Linked DNA regions of Nocardioides panacis. The protein of the gene in region 1 interacts with the protein of each later gene in a pairwise test. Links are inferred from orthologs where the notes say so. Each region holds a gene or a part of one and is shown in the gene's direction. Other genes may lie near its edges.

Region 1 (8,750 bases):
GCGCGAGCTGGTACACCGAGTCGATGTACCGCTCGTCGGCGACGCTGGTGCAGTACCTCTCCCGCGAGTACGGCGTCCCGCTCGACCGCGCGCACGTCATCGGGCACGACCAGGTCCCCGGCACCACCAAGGCCACCATTCCGGGGATGCACTGGGACCCGGGCCCCTTCTGGGACTGGGAGCACTACATGGCGCTCCTCGGGAAGCCGCTCGACCGCGGACAGCACGGCAAGGCCGTCGCGGCGCGCAAGGGCACGGGCAAGGGTCACGGTCACGGGCCGAAGCAGCACGGCGGGAGCGACGTCGTGACGATCGTCCCGGGCTTCGCGGACAACCCGCAGCCGGTGACGAACTGCGACGGCGCGGGCTCGGCCTGCACCCCGCAGGGCACCAACTTCGTCTACCTGCGCACCGCTCCGTCGGACACCGCCCCGCTGGTCGCCGACCCGGGCCTGCACCAGACCGGCCAGGCCTCCAGCACCGAGGTCTCCGACATCGGCCCGCGGGCCACGGCCGGCCAGAAGTTCGCCGTCGTCGCCCGGCAGGACGGCTGGACCGCGGTCTGGTGGCTCGGTGAGCTCGCGTGGTTCAAGGACGCCAACGCCGCCGGCGACCCGGTCACCGTCCCGTCGCAGGGCAGGCTCGTGCGGGCCACCGGCACCACGGCGGTGCCGGTCTACGGCCGGGGCTACCCCGAGTCGGCGGCGTACGCCGGCACGCCGGTGCCCGACCAGGGCGTCGCGCCGCTGGGTTACACCGTCAAGCCCGGCCAGTCCTACGTGCTGGCCGACGACACGGTGAAGACCGACTACTACTACGCGAAGACCTACGACAGCTCGCTGCCGGGGGGACCACACCGTGGTGGTGGGCAAGGACCGCTACTACCAGATCTGGTTCGGCCACCGGATCGCGTTCGTGCGGGCCGCGGACGTGAGGATCACCCGCTAGCCCCTCGACCGGTCGGGCCCACCCTCGACCGCTCGAGCGCACCCCACGTCCCCGCCCGGGCACCCCGGGCGGGGACGTGCGCGTCTCAGGAGCCGGCCGGCGCCGACGAGGGGCAGGAGGACGCCCCGTCCTCGTTGCCCAGCACGTAGTCGCAGCCGTGCGCTTCCGGGTCCGGGGCCGCCGGTGACACCAGCGCCGGGGCGGTCGCGATCGTGCGCAGCGTGGCCGGGTCGAGGTGCCAGGCCCGTTGCGCCGCCGCGAGGTCAGGGGCCCGCACCGTCTGCCTGTGGGCGGGGTCGGAGGCCACCGCTACTCGACGTCGGTCTCGACGGCGCCGGTCATCCGGAGCAGCTCGTCGTGGGTGGTGGAGAACACCGCCGCCGGGTGGCCCGCGGCGGCCCACACCACGTCGTACCGGCGCAGCCACGGGTCGAGGTAGGTCGGTACCGGCGCCGGGTGCCCGATCGGGGAGACCCCGCCGATCACCTGGCCGGTGTGCTCCCGCACGAACTCCGGGGTGGCCCGCTTCAGCGCCGGGACCCCGATCGTCGCGGCCACCTTGGCGGTGTCGACGCGGTGCGACCCGGAGGTGAGGATCAGCACCGGCGCGCCGCCGGCGTCGAAGAGCAGGCTGTTCGCGATCGCACCGACCTCGCAGCCGAGCGCCTGCGCGGCGAGCGCCGCGGTGTGCACGGAGTCGGGCAGGACGACGATCTCCCCGGTGCCGCCGCGGGCGGCGAGCGCGGACCGGAACCGGGTGACGGAGGGGTGCTCGGTGCTCACCTCGCCGACCCTACGGGCCGGGCGGGTGCGCTTTCCACGGATCGACGGTTCGTGGTTGACGGACTGTCGGGGGCCGGGTGTAGCGTGAGAGTTGTTCGAACAGGTGTTCGAACCACCGCCTCGGCGGGGGTGACCTCGACCCCCACCTCCGCCGGGGCTCCGGACTCGCACCCCAGGGTGCCGGGTGCCGGGGACAGTTTCGCCGAGGGGTCGGTCCGGGGTCGAGCCGTGACGGACCAGAGCGAGAGCTCGGATGAGGTGGCAGCGATGCGACGGTACGACGACCCCGTGGACGTGCGCCGGGGGCAGGTGGCAGGAGCCGGAGGCCGGGGGACGGTCGAGCTCGTCGAGGGGCCCGAGCAGTTCCTGTGGCGGGGCCGGCTCTGGAAGGTCTCCGCGGTGGTCGCGCACTGGGTGGAGACCGGGGCGTGGTGGCAGTCCAGCGGGGTGCACGCCGTGCTCGGCGAGGACCGGGAGGCCGACCACCGCGTCGACCTGTCCGCGGAGCGGGAGGTCTGGCGGGTCGAGGCCGGCCGGGGGATGTCCTCCTCCCCGCGCGAGGCCGCCCGCGGCGTCTTCGACCTGGTCTTCGACTGGGCCGACGGCAGTTGGCGGCTCACCCGGTGCCTGGACTGAGGGGCGGGCCGATGACCTCCTCGCCCCAGCAGCCCTGGGAGCAGCCGCACCCGTTCGCGCTGCCCGCTGCCACGCACTCCTACCTCGAGCGGGCCGCGGCCTCGCTCCGCGAGGCGATGGCCACCCCCGAGGTGCCGATGCGCTACGCCGGTGCCCACGTCTCGGCGCTGCGGGCGACCGCGGCGCTGCTCGCCGCCCGGGCCACCCCGGCGGCCGGCCCGCGCCGGGGCCGGCAGAAGAACGCCTGGGTGCTGCTCGCCGAGGTGGCCCCCGAGCTCAGTGAGTGGGCGGCGTTCTTCTCCGCCGGCGCGGCCAAGCGGGCGGCGGCGGAGTCCGGCTCGGTGCGCGCGGTGACCGAGCGCGAGGCCGACGACCTGGTCCGGGACGCCGACCGGTTCCTCGGCCTGGTCGAGGAGTCCCTCGGGATGACCCGGCACGTCCCGCTCGCGGAGCACCTGGCCGGGCCGCCGGCGCACGCCACCCCCGGGACCGGCCGGAACGCCGCTTGGGTGACCACGAGGCGGCGCGATCACGTTGCCTGACCCGTTCGTGCACCTGCACGTGGCGTCCGGCTACTCCCTGCAGTACGGCGCCTCCCACCCGCACGTCCTGGTCGAGCGTGCCGTCGAGCAGGAGATGGACACCCTCGCCCTCACCGACCGCGACGGCACCTACGGCGCGGTCCGGTTCGCCAAGGCCTGCCTGCAGGGCGGGGTGCGCCCGGTGCTCGGCGTGGACCTCGCGGTCGCGCCGCTGCACCCCTGGTCGGGGGCACCCGCGGACCCGCGCGGCCGGCCGGTGGACGTCCGCCAGGGCCGGTCGCCCGCCCGCGGGGGAGCGTTCCGCGACCGGCGGCTGCCGCGGGCGACGTTCCTGGCCGGCAGCAAGCGGGGCTGGGCGGCGCTGTGCCGGCTGGTCTCGGCGACCCACCTGGCGGGGGAGCGGGGCGACCCGGTCAGCACCCTGGACCTGGTGGCCGAGCACGTCGCCGGCCGCGACGTGGTGGTGCTGCTCGGCCCCGGCTCCGAGCTGGGCCGGGCGGTGACGCTGCGCCGCGACGACCTCGCGCAGGCCGCCCTCGCGCCCTGGCTCGAGGTCGTCGACCGGGCCGACCTGGTCGTCGAGCTGGTCTCCCACCGGCTGTCCGGCTCGGGGCCCGGGTCCTCGCCGCACGCCGCCCGGATGGCCGGTGCCGCCCGGTCGGCCGGGCTGGGGATGGTGCTGACCAACGCGGTGCGCTACGCCGACCGGCTCGACGCCCCGACCGTCGACGTGCTCGACGCGGCCCGCCGGCTGGTGCCGCTCGGCTCCGCCGACCTCAGGAACCTCGACGCGACCGGCTTCCGGGCCAACGCCGAGGGCTTCCTGAAGTCCGGCAAGCAGATGGCCGAGGTGGCCGAGGAGGTCTGCCGGTTCGCCGGGCTCGGCTCCGACAGCGCCCGCGAGGCCCGGCGGCTGCTGGCCCGCAGCCGGGTCGTCGGCGACCGCTGCGCCCTCGACCCGCGCCACGACCTCGGCCTGGGGGAGGTGCACTTCCCGGAGTTCCAGGTGGTCACCGGCGAGGACGCCGTGCGGCACCGCACCGCCGACGGGGTGCTGCGGGCCCGCTGCGAGTCCGCCGTCGGGCGGCGCTACGGCGGCGCCCCCCGGCAGCGGATCTGGAAGCGGCTCGACGACGAGCTGCGGACCATCGGCACGCTCGGCTACGCGCCCTACTTCCTCACCGTCGCCGACGTCACCGACCTGATCAAGGACATGGGCGTGCGCTGCGCGGCGCGCGGGTCCGGCGCGGGCAGCCTGGTCAACTACCTGCTCGGGGTCTCCGGCGTCGACCCGCTGCGGCACGACCTGCTGATGGAGCGGTTCCTGTCCCCGCTGCGGCAGGCGCTCCCCGACATCGACGTCGACGTGGAGTCCGCCCGCCGGCTCGAGGTCTACGAGGCCGTGCTCGACCGCTACGGCGGGGAGCGCTGCGTGTGCGTGTCGATGATGGACACCTACCGGGTCCGGCACGCGGTCCGCGACGTCGGCGCCGCGCTCGGCATGCCGGTCGGGGAGATCGACGCGATCGCCAAGGCGTTCCCGCACATCCGGGCCCGCGACGCCCGGGTCGCGCTGCGCGACCTGCCCGAGCTGCGGGCCTCCGGGCTCGGCGAGCAGCGGCTCGACCTGCTGTTCCGGCTCGTCGAGCGGCTCGACGGGCTGCCCCGGCACATCGCCGTGCACCCGTGCGGGGTGCTGCTCTCCGACGCGACGCTGCTCGACCGCACGCCGGTCGAGGCGTCGTACGCCGGCTTCCCGATGAGCCAGTTCGACAAGGACGACGTGGAGGACCTCGGCCTGCTCAAGCTCGACGTGCTCGGCATCCGGATGCAGTCCTCGATGGCGCACGCCGTCGACGAGATCGAGCGGGTCGAGGGGGTCCGGCTCGACCTCGACGACGAGCAGCAGGTGCCGTTCGACGACGACCGGACGTTCCGGATGATCTCCCAGTCCAAGACCCTCGGCTGCTTCCAGATCGAGTCGCCGGGCCAGCGCGAGCTCGTCGGCAAGTCCGGCATCGACTCCTTCGAGGACATCATCACCGACATCTCGCTGTTCCGGCCCGGGCCGGTGAAGAGCGACATGATCACCCCCTACCTGCACGCCAAGCAGGGCTGGGGGATGCCGAGCTACCTCCACGACGACCTGCGCCCGATCCTCGGCCCGACCCATGGCGTGGTGGTCTTCCACGAGCAGGTCATCGAGATGATCGCCCGGTTCGCCCGGTGCAGCTACGAGCAGGCCGACGAGGCCCGGCGCGCGCTCGGTGACGTCGAGGGCATGGCGGAGACCAAGGTGTGGTTCTTCCCGCGGGCGATGGCGCACGGCTACTCCCGGCGGGTCGTCGAGGAGATCTGGAAGATCCTCGCGGCGTTCGCGTCCTTCGGGTTCTGCAAGGCGCACGCGGCGGCCTTCGCGCTGCCGACCTACCAGTCCGCCTGGCTCAAGGCGCACTACCCGGCGCACTTCCTGTCCGGGGTGCTCACCCACGACCCGGGGATGTACCCCAAGCGGTTGATCCTCGACGACGCCCGGCAGTTCGGGATCGCGGTGCTCGGCCTCGACGTGAACGCCTCGGAGAAGACGTTCGTGGTCGAGCGGGTCGAGGACGACGGGCAGCCCACCGGGCAGCCCACGGAGTTCGGCACGAGCGGGCACGGCTACGGCATCCGGCTCGCGCTGTCGGAGGTCAAGGGGATCTCCGAGTCCGAGGTGGACCGGGTCGTCGCGGCCCGGCCCTACCAGTCGCTCACGGACTTCTGGCAGCGCGCCCGGGTCTCCCGCCCGGTGGTGGAGAGGCTGGTGCTCGCCGGCGGGTTCGACAGCGTCTACCGGATCGGGGACGCAGCCGCGGACGGAGGCGTACGCCGCCGGGGCAGCGTCACCCGCCGCGACCTGCTGCTCCAGGTGGCCGACCTCGACCGGCACGGCCGCGCCGTCGACCGGGCCGCCGCGGGACGGGGACGCGGGCTCGCGAGCCGCGGCGTGGCGCCGGGCGGACGGGTGGCGGCGGTCGCCCGGGCCGAGGACGCGGCGGCGGGCAACAGCTCCGACGGGCTGGTCCGGGACCGGCAGCGGGACGCCCAGCCGGCCCGCCCCGCCGGCGCCCGGGGCCGTCCGGGCGACCAGCCCTGGGACCCGCCCTCCGGCCTGCACCCCAGCCGGCAGCAGGCCGGGGTCTGGGAGCAGTCGCAGCGCCAGTCCCGCGCCACCCGGAAGGCCACGCCGGTGAGCTCGGTCCAGCTGGCCCTCGACCTGGGGGACACCCCGGTCGACGGCGAGGTCAGCGGCCTGCCGGAGATGAACGCCTCCGAGCGGGTGCGCGCCGAGCTGGAGATCCTGGGTCTCGACGTGAGCCGGCACGTCGTGCAGGCCTACGACCCGTTCCTCGACGCGCTCGGGGTGACCCGCTCGGCGGACCTGCTCACCCGCCGCAGCCGGTCCGAGCTGCTGGTCGCCGGGGTCAAGGTGGCCACCCAGACCCCGCCGATCCGGTCCGGGCGCCGGGTGGTCTTCCTGACCCTCGACGACTCGACCGGCCCGGTGGACGCGACGTTCTTCGAGGACGTCCAGGGGCCCTACGCCGCCACGGTGTTCCACTCCTGGCTGCTGGTCGTGCGCGGCGTGCTGCGGCGGACCGGCCGGCGGGGCGTCTCGCTGCGGGCCACCGGCTGCTGGGAGCTGCCGGTCCTGCACGAGGCCTGGCAGCACGGCGGACCCGACGCCGTCCGGGCCCTGATGGCGGCGGTGCCCGAGGGGTTCGGCTCCGCGGGCGAAGGGGCCGTGCAGGGCGCGGCCGAGAGCCGGTCGACCCGCCCGGTGGTCGCCCGGCCGACCCCGGGCAACGCTCCCGACACCACCGGGGAGGTCCCCGGAGCCGGGGAGGGCGGTCCCGCCGCGGGCGGGATGGGACGGCGCCGGGTGCTGGTGCACTCCAGCGGCTTCCACGATGTCGCCCTACGCGGACATCAAGCCGCCGGGCGAGGACACCAAGTCGGCTCCCCGCAAGCTGTGGCACTCGTCCCCGGGCAGCTCCGGTGCCTGAGACGAGCGCCGCCCGGCGGGCACTAGGGTGGGCGCCATGTCAGCCGACCCGCGACCGGGCCAGAGCAGCCTCCAGCGACGCAGCGCCGCCCGTACGGCGGTCGTGTGGCACGCCCTGCGCGACGTGCTCGAGACCCGCTACGCCGACCGGCCGGCCGCCGTCCTCGACATCGGGGGAGGCACCGGTGGCCTCGCGGTCCGGGTCGCCGAGCTCGGCCACCAGGTGGTGGTCGTCGACCCCAGCCCCGACGCGCTGGCCATCCTCGCGCGTCGCGCCGACGAGAGCGGCGTGGCCGACCGGGTCAGCGGACGCCAGGGGGGACCTGGGCACGCTGCCCGGCCTGGTCCCGGACGGCGGGACCGACGTGGTGCTCTGCCACGGCGTCCTGGAGATCGTCGAGGACCCGGCAGCCGCGCTGGCCGCGCTCGCCGCGTCCCTGCGTCCCGGCGGGACGCTCAGCCTGCTCGTCAACCAGCGGCACGCCGCCGTGGTCACCCGGGCGATGGCCGGCCACTTCACCGCGGCCCGGTCGCTGCTGGAGTCCGGGCCCGCCGGGGCGGCCACCGGCGGCGCCACCAACCGCCGGTTCACCGCCGACGAGATCACCGCGGTGCTCGACGACGCCGGCTTCGACACCGAGGCCATGCACGCGGTCCGGGTCTTCGTCGACCTGGTGCCCAGCTCGCTGGTCGACCTCGAGCCGGGAGCCGCGCAGGCTCTCGTCGAGCTCGAGCGGGCGGTGGCGACCCGGCCCGAGTACCTCGCCCTGGCCACCCAGATCCACACCCTGGCGACCCGGCGCGGCACCTCCGGCTGAAGCCCCCCGTCCTCGGGCGGCTCCGGTGACCCCGGAGGAGGCGTCCTGGGAGTGCCCGGTCCTGCACGTCGACATGGACGCGTTCTACGCCTCCGTCGCCGTCCGGGACCGCCCCGACCTCCAGGACGTCCCGGTCGTGGTGGGCGGCGGGCACCGCGGGGTGGTGCTCTCGGCCAACTACCGGGCCCGCACCTACGGCGTCCGGTCCGCGATGCCGATGACCCGGGCCCGGCGGCTCTGCCCGAACGCCGTGGTCCTCTCGCCGAGCTTCGAGACCTTCGACGTGGTGTCCCGCTCGGTGATGGAGACCTTCCGGCAGGTCACCCCGCTGGTCGAGGTGGTCTCGCTGGACGAGGCGTTCCTCGACGTGTCCGGCTCCGTGCGCCGGCTCGGGTCACCGTACGCCATCGCCTCGCTGCTGCGGGCCCGGATCTACGACGAGCAGGGCATCACCTGCTCGGTCGGGATGGCGGCCACCGTCGCGGTCGCCAAGCTCGCCTCCCGGCGCGCCAAGCCCGACGGGATCGTGGTCGTGCCGCCCGCGGCGGTGACCACCTTCCTGCACCCGCTCGACGTCGGTGAGCTGTGGGGCGTGGGGGAGAAGACCAGTGACCTGCTGCACCGGCTCGGCCTGCGCACGGTCGGCGACATCGCGCACACCCCGCTGACCACGTTGCAGCGGGCGGTCGGGGTGCACCTGGCCACCTCCCTGCACCAGCTGGCCTGGGGCGAGGACCGGCGGGTGGTCACCGCGCGGCGGGGCGGCGACGAGCCGGACAAGAGCATGGGCGCCGACGAGACCTTCGGGCGGGACACCGACGACCGGGAGGTGGTGCTGCGCGAGCTGCTCCGGCTCTCCGCGAAGGTCGCCACCCGGATGCGGGCGGCCCAGGTGGCCGGCCGCACGGTCACCGTGAAGGTGCGGTTCGCCGACTTCACCACCCTCACCCGGTCCAAGACGCTGGGGGAGGCGACGGA
Region 2 (5,589 bases), 1.4 Mb from region 1 along the record:
CTGCGCCGCAACGCCCGGCTGGTGGTCACCTACGGGCTCCTGGCCGTCGCCGCGGCCCAGTTCTGCTTCTTCGCAGCGGTGTCCTACATGCCGGTCGCACCCGCCCTGCTCATCGAGTACACCGCCCCGGCGGCGGTCGTCGGCTGGCTCTGGCTGCGGCACGACCAGCGGCCCGGGCCGGTGACGGTCCTCGGTGCCGTCCTGGCCGCAGGAGGCCTGGTGCTGGTCCTCGGTGTGCTGGCCGGCGCCGACGTCAGCCTGCCCGGAGTGGCGTGGTCGCTCGGCGCCATGGTCGGCGCCGCGAGCTACTTCGTGATCTCGGCCGACGAGGACAACGGACTGCCGCCCCTGGTGCTCGCCGGCGGGGGCCTGGTGGTGGGCACGGTCGCGCTCGGGCTGCTCGGCCTGACCGGTCTGCTGCCGATGCGGGCCGGCACCGCAGCCACGGCGTACGCCGACCGGGCCGTCGCCTGGTGGGTCCCGCTCGTCGTCCTCGGCCTGGTCACGGCGGCGCTGGCCTACACGACCGGGATCGGCGCCGGGCGCCGGCTCGGGTCCCGGCTGGCGTCGTTCGTGGCGCTGCTCGAGGTGCTGGCCGCCGTCGGCTTCGCGTGGCTGCTCCTGGGCCAGCTGCCGGGGCCCGCGCAGCTGCTCGGCGGCCTGCTCATCCTGGCCGGCGTCGTGGCGGTCAAGCTCGGCGAGCGCACCGCGGTCCGTCCGGAGCCCGTCTGCGCCTGAGCCGGACGGCCGAACGCCGGCCCGACCCCGGGGGATTCCCTCGGGTTCGGGCCGGCGTTCGTGCTGGTCGACCCAGCTGCCTGGCGGAGGATAGGGGATTCGAACCCCTGAGGGCGTTAACCCAACCCGCTTTCCAAGCGAGCGCCATAGGCCACTAGGCGAATCCTCCGCCGGAGAGGCTACCGGTCGGGACCGGTGGAGATGAAATCCCCCCCGACTTGGGCCCTTCCGGCGCTCTCACCTAGACTCCTGGGCAACCCCCCGTGCGGCGATATCTCGCCCAACTCCCCCAGGGCCGGAAGGCAGCAAGGGTCAGTGAGCTCTGTCGGGTGCGCGGGGGGGCCTTTCGCTGTCCGGACGCCGTGCGGGTGACCGGCCCCGTCCCCGGCCGGACGGCGCCCTACCGGCTGTCGGACCGGCTGGTTAGGGTTCAGGCGTGGAAGCACCGCTCGCCCTCTACCGCCGCTACCGGCCCGAGACGTTCGCCGAGGTCATCGGCCAGGAGCACGTCACGACGCCGCTGCGCGCGGCCCTGAACAACAACCGGGTGAACCACGCCTACCTGTTCTCCGGCCCGCGCGGCTGCGGCAAGACCACCAGCGCCCGGATCCTGGCCCGCTGCCTCAACTGCGAGCAGGGGCCGACCGACGACCCGTGCGGGGTCTGCCGGTCCTGCACCGACCTGGCGCGGGGCGGCCCCGGCTCGATCGACGTCATCGAGATCGACGCGGCCAGCCACGGTGGCGTGGACGACGCCCGCGACCTGCGCGAGCGGGCGTTCTTCGCCCCGGTGAGCAGCCGCTACAAGGTCTACATCATCGACGAGGCGCACATGGTCACCCCGCAGGGCTTCAACGCCCTGCTCAAGCTCGTCGAGGAGCCGCCCGAGCACCTCAAGTTCGTGTTCGCGACCACCGAGCCCGAGAAGGTGATCGGCACCATCCGCTCGCGGACCCACCACTACCCGTTCCGGCTGATCCCGCCGCGCACGCTGTCGGACTACCTGCGCGAGCTGTGCACCAAGGAGGGCGTGGAGGTCGACGCGGCCGCCCTGCCCCTGGTGGTCCGCGCCGGCGGCGGCTCCGCCCGGGACACCCTCTCCGTGCTCGACCAGCTGATGGGCGGCGCGGGCCCCGAGGGCGTCACCTACGAGCTCGCCACCGGGCTGCTCGGGTTCACCCCCGACACCCTGCTCGACGAGGTCGTCGACGCCTTCGCCGCCGGGGACGGCGCCACCGTGTTCGGCGCCGTCGACAAGGTGATCGAGACCGGCCAGGACCCGCGCCGGTTCACCGAGGACCTGCTGCGCCGGCTCCGCGACCTGGTGATCATCTCCGCCGTGCCCGACGCGCCCGCCACCGGCCTGATCGACGTACCGCAGGACCAGGGGGAGCGGCTCACCGCCCAGGCGGCGCGCTTCGGCCGGGCCGACCTGAGCCGGTCCGCCGAGCTGGTCGCCGACGGCCTGACCGAGCTCAAGGGCGCCACCGCGCCGCGGCTGCTGCTCGAGCTGATCTGCGCGCGGGTGCTGCTGCCCGGTGCCTACCACGGCACCGAGGGCGTGATGGCGCGCCTCGACCGGATCGAGAAGCGGATGGCCATCGAGGGCGTGCCCAGCGCCGCCGCCGCGCCCCGAGCACCCGCCCCGCAGCCCGTCGCCCGGCCGGTCCAGGCTGCCGTGGCCGCTCCCGAGCCCCCGGCGGTCGAGCCGGTCGAGACCACTCCGGTGCCCCGACCCCCGGTGGTCGAGCCTGTGGTGGCCGCTTCCGAGACCCGGGTGGTCGAGCCGGTTCATACCGCTCCCGAGGCCGCCCCCGAGTCCGCGGTGGTCGAGCCGGTCGAGACCGCCCCGGAGCCCGCCCCGGCCGCCGCCGGTACGTCGAGCGGCCTCGGCCTCGTCGACGTGCGCCGCCTGTGGCCCGACCTGCTGGAGGCGGTGAAGCTCAAGCGCCGCTACACCTGGATCCTGCTCAGCCAGAACGGCCAGGTGGTCGCGGTCGACGACAAGACGATGACCGTCGCGTTGGTCAACGCCGGCGCCCGCAACTCGTTCACCAGCGGCGGCAGCGAGGAGATCCTGCGGCAGGCGGCGATCGACGTGATCGGCCACGACTGGCGCATCGAGGCGATCGTGGACCCGTCGGCCCAGCCCGGCGCCGAGCCGCCGCTCACCGTCACCCGCCCCGCGGTCGCGGAGCAGCCGGCCCCGCCGGAGCGCCCCGCGCCGCCGACAGCGACCGCCCCGGAAGCGGCCCCCCGCCGTCCGGTCGATCCGGAGTCCATCGCCACCGCGCGCGGCGCGATCCAGGACACCCGGCCCGCCGGAAACCCTCGTCTGGGGCCGCCGGACGACTCCGACGAGCACGCCCACCGCGACGACCCCGATGCCGACGACCACTCCCTCGGCGGTGCGCAGCTCCTCGAGCGGGAGCTCGGTGCGAGCATCATCGAAGAGATCAAGCACGACTGACGCCATGACCGACCCGAGAGAGACGCGATGACTGAGAACCAGAACCCCTTCGGCGACGGCGGGTTCGACATCAACAGCCTGCTCCAGCAGGCGCAGCAGATGCAGGAGCAGATGGCTGCCGCCCAGCAGGAGCTCGCGGCGGCCACCGTCGTCGGCACCGTCGGCGACGGCCTCGTGACGGTCACCGTCAACGGCACCGGCGAGCTGGTCGGGGTGAAGATCCGCAAGGACAGCTTCGACCCGTCCGACACCGAGGACCTCGAGGACCTGATCGTCGCGGCCTACCGCGACGCGGCCGGCCAGGCCCAGGCGCTCGCCGCGGAGAAGATGGGGCCGCTGGCCGGCGGTCTCGGTGGCGAGCCCGGTCCGGAGGGCGGTCCCGGGCTCTCGCTCGGCTTCTAGGACATGTACGAAGGTGTCGTCCAGGACCTGATCGACGAGCTCGGTCGACTCCCCGGCGTGGGGCCCAAGAGCGCACAACGCATCGCCTTCCACCTGCTCCAGGCCGACCCGGTCGACGTACGCCGGCTGGCGCAGGTGCTGGTCGAGGTCAAGGAGCGGGTGCGGTTCTGCGCGGTCTGCGGCAACGTCGCGGAGGAGGAGACCTGCCGGATCTGCCGCGACCAGCGGCGCGACCCCTCGGTCATCTGCGTGGTCGAGGAGTCCAAGGACGTGGTGGCCGTCGAGCGCACCCGGGAGTTCCGGGGGCGCTACCACGTGCTCGGCGGGGCGATCTCGCCCATCGACGGCATCGGTCCGGACGACCTGCGGATCCGCGAGCTGATGACCCGGCTGGCCGACGGGGTGGTCACCGAGGTCATCCTGGCCACCGACCCGAACCTCGAGGGCGAGGCGACCGCGACGTATCTCACGCGGCTGCTGCGCCCGATGGGCTTGCGCGTGACGCGACTTGCGAGTGGACTTCCCGTAGGCGGGGACCTGGAGTACGCCGACGAGGTCACGCTCGGGCGGGCCTTCGAAGGGAGACGATCGGTCGAATGAGCGACATCACCACGGGTGCGGCGACGACCACGGTCGAGCCGCACAGCGACTTCGAGGACTTCGCGCAGCAGATCGCCGACCACGTCGGCAGCTTCCTGCTCGCGCTGCGCGCCATCTCCCAGGGCGAGGCGGGCGGCAGCGCGATCCCGCTGCTGCTGCTCGAGACCAGCCAGATCCTGCTCGCCGGCGGCCGGCTCGGGGTGCACTCCGACTTCACCCCCGCCGACGAGTACGAGCCGGACCCGGGCCCGGACCCCGACCTCGACGCCCTGCGGCTGCGGCTCGCGGTGCTCCTGGAGAGCGTCGACGCCTACAGCGAGGTCTTCGACCCCTACGTCGACCCGCCCGAGATCGTGTCGTCGCTGCTGTCGGACGACCTGACCAGCATCGCGACGGCGCTCGCCCACGGCCTGCAGCACTACCGCGCGGGCCGGGTCAGCGAGGCGCTGTGGTGGTGGCAGTTCTCCTACGTCTCCTCGTGGGGCAACGAGGCCAGCGGGGTGCTGCGCGCCCTGCAGTCCGTGGTCGCCCACGACCGGCTGGACGCCGAGTTCGAGAGCGAGCAGGACCAGGTCGCCGCCGCCGACGAGCTGCTCACGCCGTAGATCCTCCTGCCGCACCACCCGGTGCGGGCAGCGCACCGGAAATCCTCCGGCGACCGTCGTCTTGCCATCCGTCGCCCGGCGCCGGCGTCGTGCGCCGCGTCGCTAGAATCCACCCGTCCCTCCGACCGGTCGAAGCAGAGGAAGTTCCGTGGGCATTGTCGTGCAGAAGTACGGCGGCTCGTCGGTCGCGAACGCCGACGGCATCAAGCGGGTCGCCCAGCGGATCGTGGACGCCAAGCGGGACGGCCACGACGTCGTGGTCGTGGTCTCGGCGATGGGGGACACCACCGACGAGCTGATCGACCTCGCCGAGCAGGTCTCCCCGCTCCCGGCCGGCCGGGAGCTCGACATGCTGCTGACCGCCGGCGAGCGGATCTCGATGGCGCTGCTGGCGATGGCCATCGGCAACCTCGGCCAGGAGGCCCGGTCGTTCACCGGCAGCCAGGCGGGCGTGATCACCGACGGCACGCACGGCAAGGCCAAGATCATCGACGTCACCCCGGGCCGGATCGAGAAGGCCCTCGAGCTGGGGGCGGTGGCGATCGTCGCCGGCTTCCAGGGGGTCAGCCAGGACACCAAGGACATCACCACGCTCGGGCGCGGTGGCTCGGACACGACCGCGGTCGCGCTCGCCGCGGCCCTCAAGGCGGACGTCTGCGAGATCTACAGCGACGTCGACGGCGTCTTCACCGCCGACCCGCGGATCGTGCCCAGCGCCCGCAAGCGCGAGCGGATCTCCTACGAGGAGATGCTGGAGATGGCGGCGTGCGGCGC

Evidence for each region.
Region 2: the proteins of KRR39_RS11880 (region 1) and KRR39_RS18865 interact in binary tests that used the Escherichia coli proteins (3 or more experiments, as listed by UniProt). The link is inferred for Nocardioides panacis from one-to-one orthologs.

The regions. Positions count from the first base shown.
Region 1 is NZ_CP077062.1:2,451,532-2,460,281, reverse strand. What follows is about bases 2,502-7,181. They hold KRR39_RS11880 (DNA polymerase III subunit alpha), read left to right. Parts: upstream 2,502-2,901; coding sequence 2,902-6,981; downstream 6,982-7,181. Other genes in these bases: KRR39_RS11885 (SAV_6107 family HEPN domain-containing protein), read left to right, coding at 2,502-2,909. In the rest of the region: KRR39_RS11900 (N-acetylmuramoyl-L-alanine amidase), read left to right, coding at 1-1,097; KRR39_RS11895 (YbaK/EbsC family protein), read right to left, coding at 1,258-1,731; KRR39_RS11890 (DUF6504 family protein), read left to right, coding at 1,999-2,367; more of KRR39_RS11885, read left to right, coding at 2,379-2,501; KRR39_RS24760 (class I SAM-dependent methyltransferase), read left to right, coding at 7,320-7,772; dinB (DNA polymerase IV), read left to right, coding at 7,798-8,750. UniProt on the Escherichia coli protein: DNA polymerase III is a complex, multichain enzyme responsible for most of the replicative synthesis in bacteria. This DNA polymerase also exhibits 3' to 5' exonuclease activity. The alpha chain is the DNA polymerase catalytic subunit.
Region 2 is NZ_CP077062.1:3,856,276-3,861,864, reverse strand. What follows is about bases 752-3,691. They hold KRR39_RS18865 (DNA polymerase III subunit gamma and tau), read left to right. Parts: upstream 752-1,174; coding sequence 1,175-3,208; downstream 3,209-3,691. Other genes in these bases: recR (recombination mediator RecR), read left to right, coding at 3,614-3,691; KRR39_RS18860 (YbaB/EbfC family nucleoid-associated protein), read left to right, coding at 3,236-3,610. Also shown: KRR39_RS18880 (EamA family transporter), read left to right, coding at 1-738; more of recR, read left to right, coding at 3,692-4,210; KRR39_RS18850 (DUF5063 domain-containing protein), read left to right, coding at 4,207-4,815; KRR39_RS18845 (aspartate kinase), read left to right, coding at 4,964-5,589. UniProt on the Escherichia coli protein: Part of the beta sliding clamp loading complex, which hydrolyzes ATP to load the beta clamp onto primed DNA to form the DNA replication pre-initiation complex.